4 regions of the Peribacillus sp. CSMR9 genome follow, and region 1 is predicted to be linked to each of the others. Evidence: riboswitches for the same ligand, from Rfam matches in the RefSeq annotation. Region 1 holds a riboswitch; each other region holds the start of a gene.

Region 1 (4,217 bases):
TGGCTGCAGTCAAGTTCGCCGATACTGATTCCTGAACAAGGACCCCTTCTTTCCTGCGTTCCTCAGGTATAAGTGCCAGACCGCTTTTTACTGCTTGGTGCGGTGATTTCAAAGAAAGCTTACGGCCATTTAGGATGATTTCACCTGCTGTAATCGAAGTATGACCGAAAAGGCTTTTACACAACTCCGTTTTCCCAGCCCCGACCAACCCTGCCAAGCCGATTATCTCCCCTGCTTTAATATGCAGACTGACATTTTTAACTTTCTCTGTATCTGACAATCCCCTCACTTCCAGAATAACGTCGCCAATCGAAGAATTCACTTCAGGGAACTGTTCATCCATGGTTTTCCCTAGCATATTCTCTATCACTTCGTTACGGGTGATGTCTTCCATTTTTCGAAAAGTGACAAGCTCCCCATTCCTCATGATCGTAATTTCCTCACAGATTTCAAAAATCTCAGGCAGACGATGTGAAATGAAAATGACTCCAACACCTTTTTGCTTTAATTCATTTACAATTCGAAAAAGTTCTGTCGTTTCTGTATGACTTAACGGAGCAGTTGGTTCGTCGAGAATCAGGAATTTGCATTCTGTCGAAACGGCTCTTGCTATCAGGACCATCTGTTTTTCAGCCAAAGTAAGGTCTCTTACCAGCTTTTTCGAAGGGACACGAATTTTCATATCTTCAAGAATTAAAGAGGCTTGGTTGTGCAGCTCCTTCCATTGAACTATCTGTTTTTTTCCCATGTTTTGGACCATATCATTCAACATTATATTTTCCCCAACGGTTAAATAAGGGATGAGGGCCGTATCTACTTCCTGATAAACTATTTGAATACCCTGTTCCTGCGCCACTTTGGGCGAGCGGATATCCTGCTTTATCCCATCAATAAAAATGTCACCTGAATAATGAGCATGGGCTCCCGATAAAACCTTCATTAACGTCGATTTCCCTGCTCCGTTTGCACCGACCAATGCGTGGGTTGCCCCTGATTGTATAGAAAAGTCAACTTCACTAAGCGCCTTCACTCCTGGAAATTCAATCGAGATTTTCTTCATTTCTAGTTGCGTGCCCATGTCCATTCCCCCTTATTGAACAGACACTCCCTTCACTTGAAAGAGAGTGTCCCCTTTTACTTTTTATAATGAGCTTTCAAAACTTTCATCCAATCTTCTTCAAATTCCGTTGATACACCCCATCCTTCGACAATACCAGACAGATTTGCCATGTTTACGGCTTCTTTTGAGGCTTGGATTTGCTTTTGTGAAATAAGTGAAGCCTCTAAGTCATAGGTTTGCGGTGTTTTTTCGCCCGCTAATTTTTTTGCCAATATCCTCATATTCACTGCACCAATCAACTTGGGATCGACGGCTGCCGTGTAGGACCATGAGCTAGCGGCCGATTGGATTTCCTGAAGATCTGCATTCGATACATCAATTCCGTATATCTTCACTTCATCGCGGCCCGCTTCTTTAATCGCCCGGGCGGCACCGATAGCGAAGGCATCCCATGTTGCGAAAATGGCATCCAATTTACCTTTTGGGTATTTATTCAGCATTGCGGCTACTGCATTTTGTGTTTGAACCGCAGTATCTGCAGATGCCACTCCGAATCTTTCGACTTCCCTAATTCCAGGGTTTTCTTTTAATTTTTCCTGATAAACTGAATTTCTTCTCACCATTGGAGGAAAACCATCCACCCAAAGGTAAGCAATCGCCGCTTCACCTTTCTGTTCTTCTATCAGTTTATCAAAAGCCAGTGTTGCCAACGCTTCATCATCCTGTGAAGTTAATGTCACACCTTCTATTTTAGATAAATCGCTAATTGAATCGAATGTGACAACGCTTTTACCTGCATCAACCAACTTTTGAACGTCATTCACTGTTGCTGCATCATCACCATGGGAGATGATATAGCCGTCATAATCTTCCTGCAAAGCCTGCGCGATCGCATCATGGAATTTAGCCGTATCCCCATTGGCTGTATACGTATCCACTTGAAAGCCCATTGCTTCTCCTTCTTCCTTCGCTCCAGCAAGGTATTGGGCCGTATGATCATCACCGCCAATTTTACGGATCACTTTGATTTTGGCCCCTTCCCCATCAGCAAATCTTTCCGGTACATTTTCAAATGATACTTTTTCTTCTTTCTTCGATTCTGTGGAACTCTGTCCTGTAGAACAACCCGTTAAAAGCAACGCCGAAGCGATGGCTGAAACGAATATCCCTTTAATAGATCTTCCCATCTTGTTTCCCTCCACATTCTCTTATTATTCTTATCAGTTAAGTTGGTGTAAATCATAAAATAAAAACCTCTCTAGTAATAGAGAGGTTTAATCAGCTGTATTGCAGACTTATCCCTCTCTTATCTGTCAAAACATTTCTGTTTTGCAGGATTTAGCACCAATTCCTAATGGAACGGTTGCTGGGCATCTTAGGGCCAGTCCCTCCGCCACTCTTGATAAGAGAATATATCGTGTTACGTTTTTCGTAATTATCACTTTATAGGGATATAGTCGTAAAGTCAATAGTTTTTCGAATATTCGAAATGTTTCCTGCTACTTTTATTTTCTTTGAAGCTGGGCTAGACGCTTTTTCTCAATTTTTTCAAGTCTCTCCAACTGACGTAGTTTCACTTCGAACACAGTGATCGGATCACGGTAAACTTCCGGATTTTCTTTCATATGCTCCAATGTAGCCTGGTAGTCTTTAATTTCTGTCTGCGTTTGCTCTATTGTTTTTTGAAGTAAGGCAAATGAGCTGCGATAGAAAAGTGAGATGTCCCGATCTAAAGATTTTTCAAACAATCCAAATTGGGTAAGGAAGCGTTCAGTGATCATTTCCGCAACATCCTGGTAATCTTCACTTTCCAAGTATTTCTTATAACGATTGTACATATTGGCTTTATTTTGCGGTATTGCCCCAAACAGCTTTCCTGCTCCTTTAAGCAGCAATTGTGATGGAGTCCTTCGCAAAAGGATATTAACGTCATCGATGCGGATACTGCTTGTCATCCGGTCGGCATCACGGCGCCAGTCATCCAATACCCTGAAGTCACCTGCCAGCATAATCCGTTCTTCTTTGTATAATTCATTGAATCCGGCACTCATCTCATCCATAAACTGTTGGCTTTGTGAGAACTCCATTTGGGAACTAGCAATCCAATCTTGAAGAGAACGGTAATATTGAGGCATGATCTTGTCAGAAATGAAGGCTTGAATCCGCTCATTCATTTCATGGTTCAACTGTATATGGACCTGACTGAAATCACTGCTTTCCGTTAACGATTTAGAGCAATCCCTCAGTAATTCAGGAATTTTAGAAGAAAGCTGACTTTTCACTTCATCCTTAAGCACACGGTACGACCTTATGATATTTTCACTTTTTTCTTTTTCTAAATCAGCCAGTTGATTGACCGCACCATTCAATTTGACTTCCATCTGTTCATTCCAAGAGATGGAATGCTCGCATTTCCGTTCATTGGCTGTCCGTTTTTCTAACAGATAAGATAAAGTTTTACGAATGAAAGCAAGGATTTTTTCAGATCTTCTTTCTTTCCAATTATCATCTTGATAATTCGATTGAAGGAATGCAGAAAGGTCATTCAACTGCTGCTTGCTGTCATAAAGTTTAGAGAAAGCGAACACTTTCGCATTCGGGAAATATGCATTCACTTTATCCCATGTTTCGTCTTCCATCCGGACCGCGACTTGATCACTGTATATCGTATCCATTTTATTTAATAAGAAATGAATCGGCAGTTTCGGAGCCATCATTTGAATTTCCAATAACAGGTCCCGTTCACTACCGGTGAAAGGCGCCCGGGCATCAAGAACGAACATCAGGCCATCACTGCCATGTAAATAGCCTTGGAAATCCGATTCCACGCTTTTTTCCCCATTGAACCCCGGTGTATCCAATAATCGCAGACGATTATTTCTAAGATAGTCACTAATAAGCGTCACATCGACAATAGTCCCGCGCTGGCGGCGTGTTTCATCCAATTCAGTTAGCTCCATGACAACCTTGCTATCTGTATCGGTAATTTCAAGGATTTCCAAATCATCCCCGTCTTTGACGCTGACTAGTGAAGAATGATCTTCGGCAGCGATGCTCTCGCCAACTATTGACTGTATAAAGGATGTCTTGCCATTTCCTGTACTTCCCACAAGAAGAAGATTGAAATTTCCGGTATCCTTAAGCCCCTCGACCATCC
Region 2 (4,217 bases), on a different contig from region 1:
CCGTTAAATATTTAATCACTAAGTATAAATTACAGCCATCCGAAGCGGATATTAATGATGAAGTGGCAGCAGCCGTGGAAACGAACGGAGATTCATCCAAAGGGATCAACGCCCAAAACTTCATGATCCAGATTCTGATCATAACATTCTGTATGGCAGCAGGTTCTTACTTAGGAGAGCTTTTCTCGAGTTCAACCGGTTTTGTTTTGCCGAGCTATGTAGGAGCAATGTTTGTAGCAGTTATCGTTAGAAATATTCTTGATGGTTTTAAAAGAGAAGCTGTGGATATGAAAAGCATCGATCTTATCGGAGACATAACATTGGGAATCTTTCTATCTATGGCCTTAATGAGCATAAAACTATGGGAAGTGGCCAATTTGGCATTGCCGATGCTTCTAATTGTTTTCGTCCAGGTATTTTTCATAGTACTACTTGGTACATTGGTATTATTCAGATTACTAGGTAAGAATTATGATGCAGCTGTCATGGTTGGTGGCTTTATCGGACATGGATTAGGGGCAACTCCCAACGCAATGGCAAATATGTCTGCCATTACAGGTCAATTTGGTCCTTCGAGAAGGGCATTTCTTATCGTACCGATCGTAGGGGCATTCCTCATCGACCTTTTTGCTATCCCTATTATCATTACCAGTATAAATTTGTTGAAGTGAAAAACCTTCTGACCAGGCTGTCTTTGATTTTATTCAGGGACAGTCTTTTTTATCTATATGTTATGTTGAATGCAAATGGAAGATTAGAAGCTTCCTTTACTATGAAATGAGGATCTCGGATTGGTTCGGGTGATAAAGCTTAAACGTAATCAAGTTTAATGGAACCACTCTAGGCTCCTCATTAGTGGATTAACCACGACTCTGCTAAAGGTCAATAATGATACTTGGAGGTTTTTGGTTTATAATAACAACCATCTAACATTAGAGGGGGGATCCTATGAATGAATATAATGTAACGGTCAGGAATGGCAGTACCTTAATTTTGTCGGAAATCATTAAAGCTGAAGATGAAAGAGAGGTCCTTGGAACACTTTTGATTTCCAGCGAATTATTCAATCAACCATTTACCGACATCAGGATTTTAGAACGCTGATTTGTACCAGCCCGTTCCATTTGTTACACTGTAATAAATCTTAAAACGGTAGGCGATATTATGTGCGGACGTTTCACCCTTTTCACTGACATTGAAGAAATAAAAGACCGGTTCGATATTCAAGGATCATTTGATGAAGAATACCAATTCAGTTACAATATTGCACCTTCCCACTCCGTGCTATCCGTCATTAATGACGGGGCTAGGAATCGACTTGGATATCTTCGGTGGGGACTCATTCCTTTTTGGGCAAAAGATGAAAAAGTGGGCTACAAAATGATCAATGCCAGAGCGGAATCCATTGCTGAGAAGGCAAGCTTCAAGAATGCGTATAAGAAGAAACGATGCTTGATAATCGCTGATTCCTTTTATGAGTGGAAGAAGGAACCCGAGCGAAAAATACCCATGCGAATAAAGCTTAAGAATCATGCTCCATTTGGTATGGCCGGTCTCTGGGAATCCTGGAAATCTCGAGAGGGCATCAACATTTATTCGTGCTCAGTTATAACGACCGTTCCTAATGAGCTAATGACCAGCATTCATGATCGTATGCCTGTCATCCTAAAACCTGAAGATGAAAAAGATTGGTTGAATCCATCCATTAATGATCCTGCATATCTGCAGCAGTATTTAAAATCATTCGATCCTGAACAGATGGAAGCATTTGAGGTATCGACTGATGTGAACTCAACTAAAAATAATTCACCTAACCTAATACAACAAATTTGCTGAGAGGTCCTTTCTTTAGACCTCTTTTTATTTTTAGTTCCTTCCTGATAAAAGACAGGATTTGGATCATAGTATAACAAGTAAATCATTATTGAAAAAACCTTATTTACTGCACCTGTAAAAGGCCCTTTATAATATTAAGGTCCACATGTGAAATACTTTAAAACTAAACCTTGCGAAAATACATAAAATGCTGTACTCTTATATTTGCTTTTCAATATGGCTTTCGATGTCACTTTCACAAACTCAGATGGTTTCGGCGAGTTTCCAGTCTGGTACTTTTCTGGTGGATATCGTAATATTTGATAAATTATATAATTTAGATCTTCTTATCAAGAGAGACGGAGGGACTGGCCCGAAGATGTCTCGGCAGCAGACTTAATAGGAGTGCTGTGCCAAATCCAGCAGGCTAATTTTTGCCTGAAAGATAAGGGGGGCGTTTTTTATAAATTAAAAGACCTCTTCTTGTTGTTTAAAGGAAGAGGTCTTTTTTTATGCCGACAGTTTTAAAGCTGTTGATTCCATTATTGGGCATATCAGGTTATTATTAGCGTTATTTGCAAAAACTGTTAAAAGAATAAAGGCTGTGACATATGTCATGCGAAAAATAAAAAGAGGTGTTCATCATGAGTGCAAACAATAAAGGGAATCCCTGGGCATTGATCCCATTTGTCGTTTTTTTAATTTTATTTATTGGCTCCGGAATCATCACTAAAGATTTTTATTCATTTCCGGTGATTGTTGCGATTTCTATCGCATCAGCAGCTGCATTGGCAATGAATCGGAAAGAGACTTTCAATGAAAAGGTTGAAATCTTCTGTAAAGGTGCCGGGGACTCCAATATCATGTTAATGGTTATCATTTTCCTTTTGGCTGGCGCTTTTTCCAAGGTTGCAAATGGCATGGGGGCAGTTGAATCAACAGTGAATCTTGCCTTGGCTGTTTTTCCGCAAAATCTATTGATGGTAGGGATTTTCATTATTGCTTGTTTTATTTCTTTATCTATGGGGACAAGCATGGGAACGATTGTTGCCCTAGCACCTATTGGGGTTGGAATTAGTGAGCAAACAGATATTTCGCTTGCCCTTTCAATGGCGGCCGTTATTGGTGGTGCGATGTTTGGGGATAATCTATCCTTCATTTCGGATACAACAATCGCTGCAGTGCGGACACAGGGAACAAAAATGAAGGATAAGTTTAAAGTGAATTTTTTCATCGTTTTACCTGCCGCCATCATCACATGTGCCATCCTTGGAATTTTAACAATGGGTGAACAAGCCGACATTTCCCAACATGCTTATAATTGGGTGAAGATCGTTCCATATCTTTGCGTATTGATCACCGCATTGGCAGGAGTGAATGTGTTTCTGGTCCTTTCCATCGGGATCGTATTTGCCGGAATTATCGGCTTGGCTGATGGAAGTTATCAACCGTTGGGTGTCATTCAAAAAGTTGGGGAAGGAATGGCGGGAATGTATGAAATCTCCTTTCTTGCCATTTTAATAGCAGGTATGGTAGCTGTCATCAAACATAATGGTGGCATCGATTATTTACTCCACCTTGTGACCCGAAATAGCAAATCAAAAAAAGGAGCGGAATTCAGCATTGCCGGGCTTGTTGGTTTGACGAACCTTTCAACGGCAAATAATACGATTTCGATTATCATTGCTGGGCCGCTAGCCAAAAATATTGCCGAGAAATATGGGATTGATCCACGTAAATCGGCGAGCTTACTTGACGTTTTTGCGTGTAGCATCCAAGGGTTGATTCCATATGGGGCACAGCTGCTTGTTGCAGCAGGGGTAGCAAAGATTTCCCCTATAAGCATCTTGCCATATTCATATTACCCAATACTTATTGGACTTTGTGGAATCGTTGCCATCTTGATTGGTTTTCCACGGTTTCAGCCGGGAAATGATGAAGCGAAGAAACGTACTTCTTAAAATGAGAATAATTTTGAAACAACACCCTGAATCATTGGATTCAGGGTGTTGTTTGTATGGTTAAAATACTATAGGAAAAAAACAATAAAAAACGCGAAGTCATCCTCGCTCTTATGCATGATAAATGCTAATCAATGTTTAGAAAGTAACAAAGTCGCTCCTCATCTGAACTATAAATTCGAATTCTCCTGCTTGATATTTCTTTAATTTATGGAACCAACTTTTGCCCATCATCAAAATAACTGCCTAATTCAGGTCCATATTGATGAACGACGGAAAATCCACGTTCCTCCTTCATTTCCACAAAATCACGAAACTCAGGTTGTACCATCGCACCATTTTAAAAAATATGTCTGTTTGATAATGTTTCACTTGAACAAATATTTCGTTTCCATACCGATCAGTCATATTTTCAGTATGTCCAAGATTTAGAGATTACAT
Region 3 (4,217 bases), on a different contig from region 1:
CGATGTTCATCCATCAATTGAAATAAGTGAAGCTTATCATACTCTTTAATGAGTTTGCCATCCTTATTGATGATGATCATGGTGTTATAGAAACCCTTGCTCGTTTTTTTGGCAATGGAACCGCCTACGATGTGAATCTCGTGTTTCCTTGCCTGTGTTTTAAGGAATTCAATCGTTTTTTCCGCCTCTTGATCAGCAATCTCATTTAACCTGGTCAAGTCGTATCCAGTTGTCCAAAGCTCTGGTAAAATGACGATATCGGGTTCTGACCGTGCTGCTTCTTCCAACCATTGTTCCGCAACCTGAAAATTGATATCCGGTTGCCCGAATGCTATATCCATTTGAATACAAGCTATTTTCCACTTCATCGTTTAAAACCCCCACATGTAAAAAATGCTTTACAAGACTATGATAAACATATATCATTTGTGACTAGAATTTCAAGAAATTTCAGAGAAGGTGTATAAATGTTGCAATTCGAAAAATCCGGAAAGCTTCAGGACCTGCCAAAGCAGTTTTTTGCCTCACTTGTCGCAAAAGTCAATGCGATTACGGCGCAAGGACATGATGTCATTAATTTAGGCCAGGGAAATCCTGATCAACCGACGCCTGAACATATCGTGAAAAGTTTACAGACTGCCGCTGAAAGATCGATTAATCATAAATATTCACCATTCCGGGGACATCAATATTTAAAGGATGCCGCTGCCGTCTTTTATGAACGTGAATATGGAGTCAAGCTGGATCCAAATAGTGAAGTGGCAATTCTCTTTGGAGGAAAGGCAGGTCTTGTCGAACTGCCGCAGTGTTTATTAAATCCAGGTGATACGATCCTGGTTCCTGATCCCGGCTATCCGGATTATCTTTCAGGTGTAGTGTTAGCCCAGGCAAAAACCGAATTCATGCCCTTGACAGAAGAAAATGGTTTTCTTCCGAATTACAAAGTTATACATAAAGACGTGCTTGATAAAGCCAAAATGATGTTCTTGAACTATCCGAATAATCCCACTGGTGCTTCTGCAACTGAAAGTTTTTTTGATGAAACCGTCTCCCACGCAAGAGAGCATTCAATTTGTGTGGTCCACGATTTCGCTTATGGAGCGATAGGGTTCGACGGAAAAAAACCGACAAGCTTTCTCCAGGCAAAGGGAGCGAAGGATGTAGGAATAGAAATATACACACTATCGAAAACATACAATATGGCAGGGTGGAGAGTTGGCTTCGCAATGGGGAATAAAAGTGTCATAGAAGCTCTTGAACTATTACAAGACCATCTATATGTGAGTCTCTTCCCGGCGATACAGGAAGCAGCGGCAAGTGCATTGCTTGACTCGCAGAGCTGTGTAGAGGAATTAGTGAAGATGTATGAGGGGCGCAGGAATGTTTTCATTGAGGGATTAAGGGCAATCGGCTGGGAAGTCAAAGCTCCTGAAGCATCGTTTTTTGCCTGGCTCAAGGTACCAAAAGGTTTTACGTCAGAGAGTTTTGCAGACTATTTATTAACGCATGCCCACGTAGCTGTTGCCGCAGGGAATGGATTCGGTGAATTTGGCGAGGGTTACGTAAGGGTAGGGCTTCTGACTTCGGAAGAGCGGTTAAAAGAGGCTGTGGAACGAATTCGCACACTAAACTTGTTTTAACGAAGGATTGAGGTAACCAATCTATCTCACCGTTAAATGGTTAAAAACGTATTGACAAAGTATGGATTACCTGTCAGAATACAAAATAAATTCTAAATCTTTCGATACTTGTAACTATATATCAGCGTTTTCTTATTTTGAGCAGGTGGAGGGACTAGCCCTATGAAGCCCAGCAACCGACCGTAATTCCATTGTAAAATGGGGCGGAATTCTTCGCCGGATTTTCATGAAATCCACAAGGCACGGTGCTAATTCTTGCAGCCAATGGCTGGGAGATAAGAAGATGGCTTTTTAAAGCCTCTTCTTATATGAAGGGGCTTTTACCATTTAGAGCAATGCCAGGTTAATGACTTCGAGAGTTAACTAACGTGTAATAGGAGTGATCAGATGAGCGAGATAGTCGCTACTTATTTAATTCATGACTTTAATGGAAATCATGAGAAAAAAGCAGAGAGCATTGCCTTAGGTTTGACTGTGGGGACATGGACGGACCTGCCCCAATTGGTCCAGAAGCAACTGGAAAAGCATAAGGGACGTGTAGTATCCGTAACGCCACTATCTGAAGAAGAGAGGGCAAACGGCTACTTTAATCGTAAAGTGTACCGTTCGCTAATTAAAATTGCCTATCCGGCAGGGAATTTCTCTAATGATTTACCTGCAATCCTTACGACGGTCTTCGGCAAACTTTCATTGGACGGTGAAATAAAACTGATCGACCTGGATTTTGTCGGTGCTATTCAAAAAGCGTTCCCGGGACCGCAATTTGGCATTACAGGCATAAGGGAAAAGATTGAGGTATTTAACAGGCCCCTGGTGATGAGCATCTTTAAAGGTGTATTAGGAAGGGATCTAACCTTCCATAATGAGCAACTGAAGCAACAAGCGTTAGGAGGTGTCGACCTAGTTAAAGATGATGAGATTCTCTTTGACCAGGAACAGACTCCATTTTTCGATAGAATAAAAACGGGAAAAAGAATTTTGAATGAAGTCTTTGAAACCACTGGCCACCGAACTTTATATGCTGTCAATCTATCAGGGAAAACATTTGATTTATTGGATAAGGCGAAGCAAGCGGCTGAAGCAGGGGCAGATGCATTATTGTTCAACGTTCATACATATGGTTTGGATGTATTGCAAGCCTTGAGTGAACATGATCATATCAAACTACCGATCATGGCGCACCCCGCATATAGCGGGGCATTGGCAGCTTCATCATTTTATGGGATCGGCTATCCATTATTGCTTGGTAAATTAGTGAGGTTATCAGGAGCGGATTTATCCTTGTTCCCATCACCTTATGGAAATGTCGCACTTGAAAAAAAGGAAACATTAGCGATTGCTGAAGCTCTTACAAAAGATGAATTTTCATGGAAAAAGGCCTTCCCTGTACCTTCTGCAGGCATTCATCCCGGCATGGTTCCCGACCTGATCAAGGATTTTGGGCTGGACAGTGTCATTAATGCCGGAGGTGGAATTCATGGACACCCTGACGGAGCAGAGGGCGGTGCCAAGGCATTCCGTTCTGCTGTTGAAGCCGTACTCGCAGGAAAGGACCTATCAGAAGCGGCGGCTGAGGAAGAAGGACTAAAAAAAGCTCTTGTTTTATGGGGAGGATTGTAAGAAATAATGAAACCGATCATCTTTTGCGATTTCGATGGAACGATCACCAACACAGATAATATCATTTCTATCATGAAAAAATTTGCGCCTCCGGAGTGGGAAAAGTTGAAAGACGATGTCCTTGAGCAAAAAATCAGTATATCTTCAGGGGTCGGTGATATGTTTTCCTTGCTTGATAGTGGCTTGAAGGATGACATCATTCAATATGTATGCGAGACGGCCGGCATTCGTCCAGGATTTAATGAATTCGTTGAGTATACGAAAAAAGCCAATATCCCTTTATATATTGTAAGCGGGGGCATGGATTTTTTCATTGCACCTCTTTTAAATGATATCTTGCCAGCAGATTCCGTTTATTGCAACAATGCATTTTTTGATAAGGAAAAGATTTATATTGAGTGGCCACATGCTTGTGATGAGCAATGTAATAATGATTGCGGTTGCTGTAAGCCATCAATTATGAGGAAAATTACGGGTCCGGAAGATTTTAAACTCGTTATTGGAGATTCAGTAACGGATTTTGAAGCGGCAAAACAGGCCGATTTTGTCATAGCCCGTGACATGCTGCTTGAGAATTGTGATAGAGAAGGGATTTCTCATCAAGGTTTTGAGACGTTTTATGATGTAATTGATATTTTAAAGCGGCGGGAGGAGGTAAAGGCGTGAACACACATACTGAAGAATGGCTGGAGCTAGCCGATATTAAAGCTGAACTGGCCCAAAGGGATTGGTTTATGGGAACAAGCGGGAACTTGTCCATCCGCGAGCCCAAAAGTCCTTTCTTTTATATTTCGGCAAGCGGTAAGGATAAAAGGAAGCAATCGGATTCGGACTTTTTATTGGTGGATTTAAAAGGAAAACCAGTTGAAGAAACGGAGCTAAGGCCATCGGCCGAAACTTTGCTTCATACCGTTATTTACGGGAAAACCAATGCGAACTGTGTACTCCATGTCCATA
Region 4 (4,217 bases), on a different contig from region 1:
TATAAGCATTCCACAAAAAAATCGATAAGAAAAAGCGTCTTTATTTATGTGTTGGCCAGTATCATTTTGACAATCCAATTACCTTTCGTTTTCGCATTTGCGACGGAAAAAGACCGATACTATTTTAAAAATGACAGAGTAGTTTATGAGGATTTACATCAATTCTTTAAAGGGTATGAAGGAAGCTTTGTTTTATATGATCATAACGCACAGCAATATCGCATTTATAATGAAGAGAAAAGTACTTTGCGGGTATCACCCGATTCCACATACAAAATCTATAGTGCCTTATTTGCACTAGAATCAAATGTGATATCACCCGAAGAATCCACTCTTTCCTGGGATGGGAATGAGCAACCCTATGAAGCTTGGAATAAGGATCAGGATGTCTCATCCGCTTTACAAAATTCGGTAAACTGGTATTTCCAAGAATTAGATCGCAGAACGGGATTTGAAACAATACAATCCAATCTGCAAGCGATAAACTATGGAAATTCCGATGTATCTGGGGAATTGGGTGAATTCTGGCTCGAATCCTCATTGAAAATTTCTCCAGTCGAGCAAGTCCAACTGCTGAAAGCCTTTTATTACAATCAATTGCGATATAAGGAAATGCATATCCAAGCTGTGAAGGACGCCCTGCTCTTAGAAAAGAATGAGGAAGCTCGCCTATCAGGAAAAACAGGTACAGGAACAGTGAATGGAAAAAACATCAATGGTTGGTTTATCGGGTATGTAGAGACGAAGAACGATACTTATTTCTTTGCTACCAATATACAAAATGAAGATGATTCATCTGGAAGCAAGGCGGGAGAAATTACTTTATCAATTTTAAAAGATTTAGGAATCTATAAAGAAAATGGAGGGGAGAAAAATGGAGAAAAACATTCCTAGCATATCAGAATCAGAATGGGAAATCATGAACGTGCTTTGGGATAAAGCCCCTCAAACAGCAAATGACATCATAGTTTCCTTACAGGAGAGTACCGATTGGAAGCCGAAAACCATACGCACTCTTCTCGATCGATTGGTTCAAAAAGATGTAGTAGGTGTCGATAAAAATCTAAGAATTTACACCTTTTACCCGCTCTATACACAGGAAGAGTGCCAGCGTGCCGAGACCGAATCATTTATCAACCGTATCTATGGAGGTACCCTGAAATCCATGCTTGTCCAATTCATTCAGGAAGATGCCCTATCTGATGATGATATCAATGAACTACGCTTTATTTTAAATAAAACACCTAAAAAATAATACTATAAAAAAGCGATTTGGGATTTTTCCAAATCGCTTTTTTCGGTCGAAATCGAAATAGCCGCGGACATATTTCCCATGTAATTATCTGCGTAGTTTGATACGAAAAAAATCAGAACTTTCGTCTTAATAATAGTTATGCATGAATTTAATTCAATAGATGTTTTTTATCACGCTTCTTGATAGTGAAGGCTTCTGCAGGGCCTGGAACAAGCAATCGTAAGGGCTACAGGAATAAAACATTTAACACAATCATCCGCAAATTCAAATTAATTGAACAATTTTTTGATTGACACTACCATATGGTCATGATAAGATCACTCTCATACTATATTTACTGAATTTAAAATATTTCGTTTAATTGAATATAATGTTTGACTCTTATCAAGAGAGGTGGAGGGACTGTGCCCTGTGAAGCCCGGCAACCGTCAGTTAATTAACTGATATGGTGCCAATTCCTGCAAAGCAATGTGCTTTGGAAGATGAGAGAAAGGATTGTTTAACCAACCTTTCTACTCATGTGTAGAAAGGTTTTTTTGAGGAGAAAAAACTTTCCTTTCCCCTACAAACTAACATACTAAGAGCTGCTGCCAGCATTAATTTCAGGTATTACAGTTACAACAATCCTTCTAGTTGGTTGCTGGGGCTGGTGCAGGTGGTTTAGGTAATTTGTTATATCTTGAAGGGTTTCAGCTCAATAATAATGATGTTTAGTCATTGTGTTTTATTCAATTTATAGGTGATATATGTACAACAAAAATAGATAAACGATAAGGGAGAAATGAATTATGAAAAAGTGGATATCAACTTTAGCAGTTTCCTCAGCATTAGTATTAAGTTTAGCAGCTTGCGGTACGACTAACAGCGGATCAGATTCTTCAGACAAAGAAAAGAAAATCCTTGTGGGTGCATCAAACATTCCACATGCTGAAATTTTAGAAGAGGCAAAGCCATTATTAAAGGAAAAGGGAATTGATTTAGAAATTAAAACATTCCAAGATTATATTATTCCGAACACAGCGTTAGCTGATAAAGAGATTGATGCAAATTATTTCCAACACGTTCCATATCTTAAATCAGTGTTAAAAGAGAATCCAGACTATGACTTTGTAAATGCGGGTGCTATTCATATTGAGCCAATCGGCATTTACTCTAAAAAGTATGATAGCTTAAAAGATCTTCCAAAAAACGGTACAGTTATTATGCGTAATGCTGTAGCTGAACAAGGACGTATTCTATCTATTTTTGAAAAAGAAGGCGTTATTAAGCTAAAAGAAGGCATCAATAAAACAGAAGCTACGATTAATGATATTGTAGAAAATCCTAAAAACTTAACTTTTAATGCAGATATAGAAGGTGGCCTATTACCTCAAATTTATAATAACAACGAAGGTGATGCGGTTGTTATTAATGCGAACTATGCGTTAGATGCAGGGCTAGATCCGCTTAAAGACCCAATCGCTGTTGAATCGGGTGAAGATAATCCATATGCAAACATTATCACTGTACGTAAGGGCGATGAAAATAAAGAGACAGTAAAAGCGTTAGTAGAAGTACTTCGCTCTAAAGAAATACAAGACTTCATTACTAAAAAATATAAAGGTGCAGTCATACCTGTATCTAAATAAAACACCCTTTCATGAACTATACCCCGAATAATGGACACTTCGAAAAAGGTCCATTACTCGGGGTTCTTCTATGTCTATACACTAGAAAAGCAAAAAATCAGTTTACAAAAAGCAGCTTAATAGAAGCTACAAAAAAACTTAAAGCGTAAATTTCTTAAACATAAATACTTAACTAAACTCAAATTCTTAAGGAGGAAGCCCTACTATGAATTTTAAAATGCAAAACAAACAAAATCAACTAATTGAGAGAATTACGGATCAACATCTAGTTATTCTGTGTGGATATTGCCGTCGTCACGGTCAATCCTCTCCATGTCAAAAGAAACTAAGAAAATCGTGATAATATGCAATCCAAAAGTGATATAAAGATTACATAAAATATTGTATAAGATATACCAATCATTCAATATTTGTAAGTAGTCATATCCAGTCGACACCGACGTATGTAATCACCGAAAAGCCTTTCCCATGAAAGAAATTAAAAGAATCCTTTGATAAGAAAGAAAATAGATGGGAAGAATAACATTAACTGTTGTTCCTTTATTCATTTCACTTTCAATAACTATCTTTCCTTGATGTGCTTTCACAATTTCATAGCAGATCATTAACCCTAAGCCAACCCCTTTTTCTTTGATACTATAAAAAGGTTCTCCAAGATATGGGATACGTTCTCTTGGAATCCCACATCCTTGATCGATAAAACAAATACTTACTTGATGACTATCAAGTGTATCGATTTGAACCAAAATTTCTCCTCCCGTTGACATCGCTTCAATTGCATTTTCTAAGATATTGATAAACACTTGTTTTATTTGGTTTCCTTCACAAGGTATGTAGGGAATTTCTGATTTAAGCTCTGTTCTGATCTGTATATTTTTCATCATTGCTTGAGGTTGCAATAGCGTTATAACTTGTTCTGCTAACATGCTCAAATTATTGAGTTGAACCTTTACTGCTTGTGGTTTAGCTACTATCATAAATCTATTTGTGATTACTTCTATTTGTTCAATTTCTGATGATATTACATCTATGTACCACTGATTTTCTTTATTTTTCATTGATTGTATTAGTTGTATAAATCCTTTAATAGTTGTTAGTGGATTTCGAATTTCATGAGCTATTGCTGTAGCTAATTTTCCTACCACATCAAGCTTCTCTGATTTTCGCAGTAATTCTTCTGTTTTTAAACGTTCAGTGATATCTCGAGAAATAACCATAGCAACCTCTTTTTCACCTAATCTAAAGATATCGATGATTAACTCAGTATCTATTTTCTCCTCAATTTTAAAAACATATTCATCTCGGAAAGTGAAGTTATGTTTTCCCTTTTCGGA

The links. Region 1 has a riboswitch for S-adenosylmethionine ahead of N9I19_RS14970 (sugar ABC transporter substrate-binding protein). Riboswitches for the same ligand answer to the same signal wherever they lie in the genome.
Region 2: another riboswitch for S-adenosylmethionine. It lies ahead of N9I19_RS09390 (Na+/H+ antiporter NhaC family protein); the one in region 1 lies ahead of N9I19_RS14970 (sugar ABC transporter substrate-binding protein).
Region 3: another riboswitch for S-adenosylmethionine. It lies ahead of mtnW (2,3-diketo-5-methylthiopentyl-1-phosphate enolase); the one in region 1 lies ahead of N9I19_RS14970 (sugar ABC transporter substrate-binding protein).
Region 4: another riboswitch for S-adenosylmethionine. It lies ahead of N9I19_RS22315 (ABC transporter permease); the one in region 1 lies ahead of N9I19_RS14970 (sugar ABC transporter substrate-binding protein).

Annotation. Positions count from the first base shown of each region.
Region 1 is NZ_JAOPHO010000032.1:39,477-43,693, reverse strand. It holds gene N9I19_RS14975 (sugar ABC transporter ATP-binding protein) at 1-1,078, opposite strand, end outside; gene N9I19_RS14970 (sugar ABC transporter substrate-binding protein) at 1,135-2,247, opposite strand; SAM riboswitch class I at 2,364-2,469, opposite strand; gene N9I19_RS14965 (GTPase domain-containing protein) at 2,566-4,217, opposite strand, start outside.
Region 2 is NZ_JAOPHO010000014.1:13,845-18,061, forward strand. It holds partial or broken gene gltS (sodium/glutamate symporter) at 1-671, shown strand, start outside; gene N9I19_RS09380 (hypothetical protein) at 949-1,104, shown strand; gene N9I19_RS09385 (SOS response-associated peptidase) at 1,165-1,836, shown strand; SAM riboswitch class I at 2,160-2,267, shown strand; gene N9I19_RS09390 (Na+/H+ antiporter NhaC family protein) at 2,460-3,776, shown strand; gene N9I19_RS25215 (hypothetical protein) at 3,985-4,107, opposite strand.
Region 3 is NZ_JAOPHO010000003.1:98,215-102,431, reverse strand. It holds gene N9I19_RS03630 (carbon-nitrogen family hydrolase) at 1-368, opposite strand, end outside; gene N9I19_RS03625 (pyridoxal phosphate-dependent aminotransferase) at 468-1,640, shown strand; SAM riboswitch class I at 1,770-1,922, shown strand; gene mtnW (2,3-diketo-5-methylthiopentyl-1-phosphate enolase) at 2,028-3,260, shown strand; gene N9I19_RS03615 (2-hydroxy-3-keto-5-methylthiopentenyl-1-phosphate phosphatase) at 3,267-3,926, shown strand; gene N9I19_RS03610 (methylthioribulose 1-phosphate dehydratase) at 3,923-4,217, shown strand, end outside.
Region 4 is NZ_JAOPHO010000089.1:4,607-8,823, forward strand. It holds gene N9I19_RS22305 (BlaR1 family beta-lactam sensor/signal transducer) at 1-894, shown strand, start outside; gene blaI (penicillinase repressor BlaI) at 875-1,255, shown strand; SAM riboswitch class I at 1,634-1,744, shown strand; partial or broken gene N9I19_RS22315 (ABC transporter permease) at 1,837-1,966, shown strand; gene N9I19_RS22320 (MetQ/NlpA family ABC transporter substrate-binding protein) at 2,044-2,883, shown strand; partial or broken gene N9I19_RS22325 (ATP-binding protein) at 3,333-4,217, opposite strand, start outside.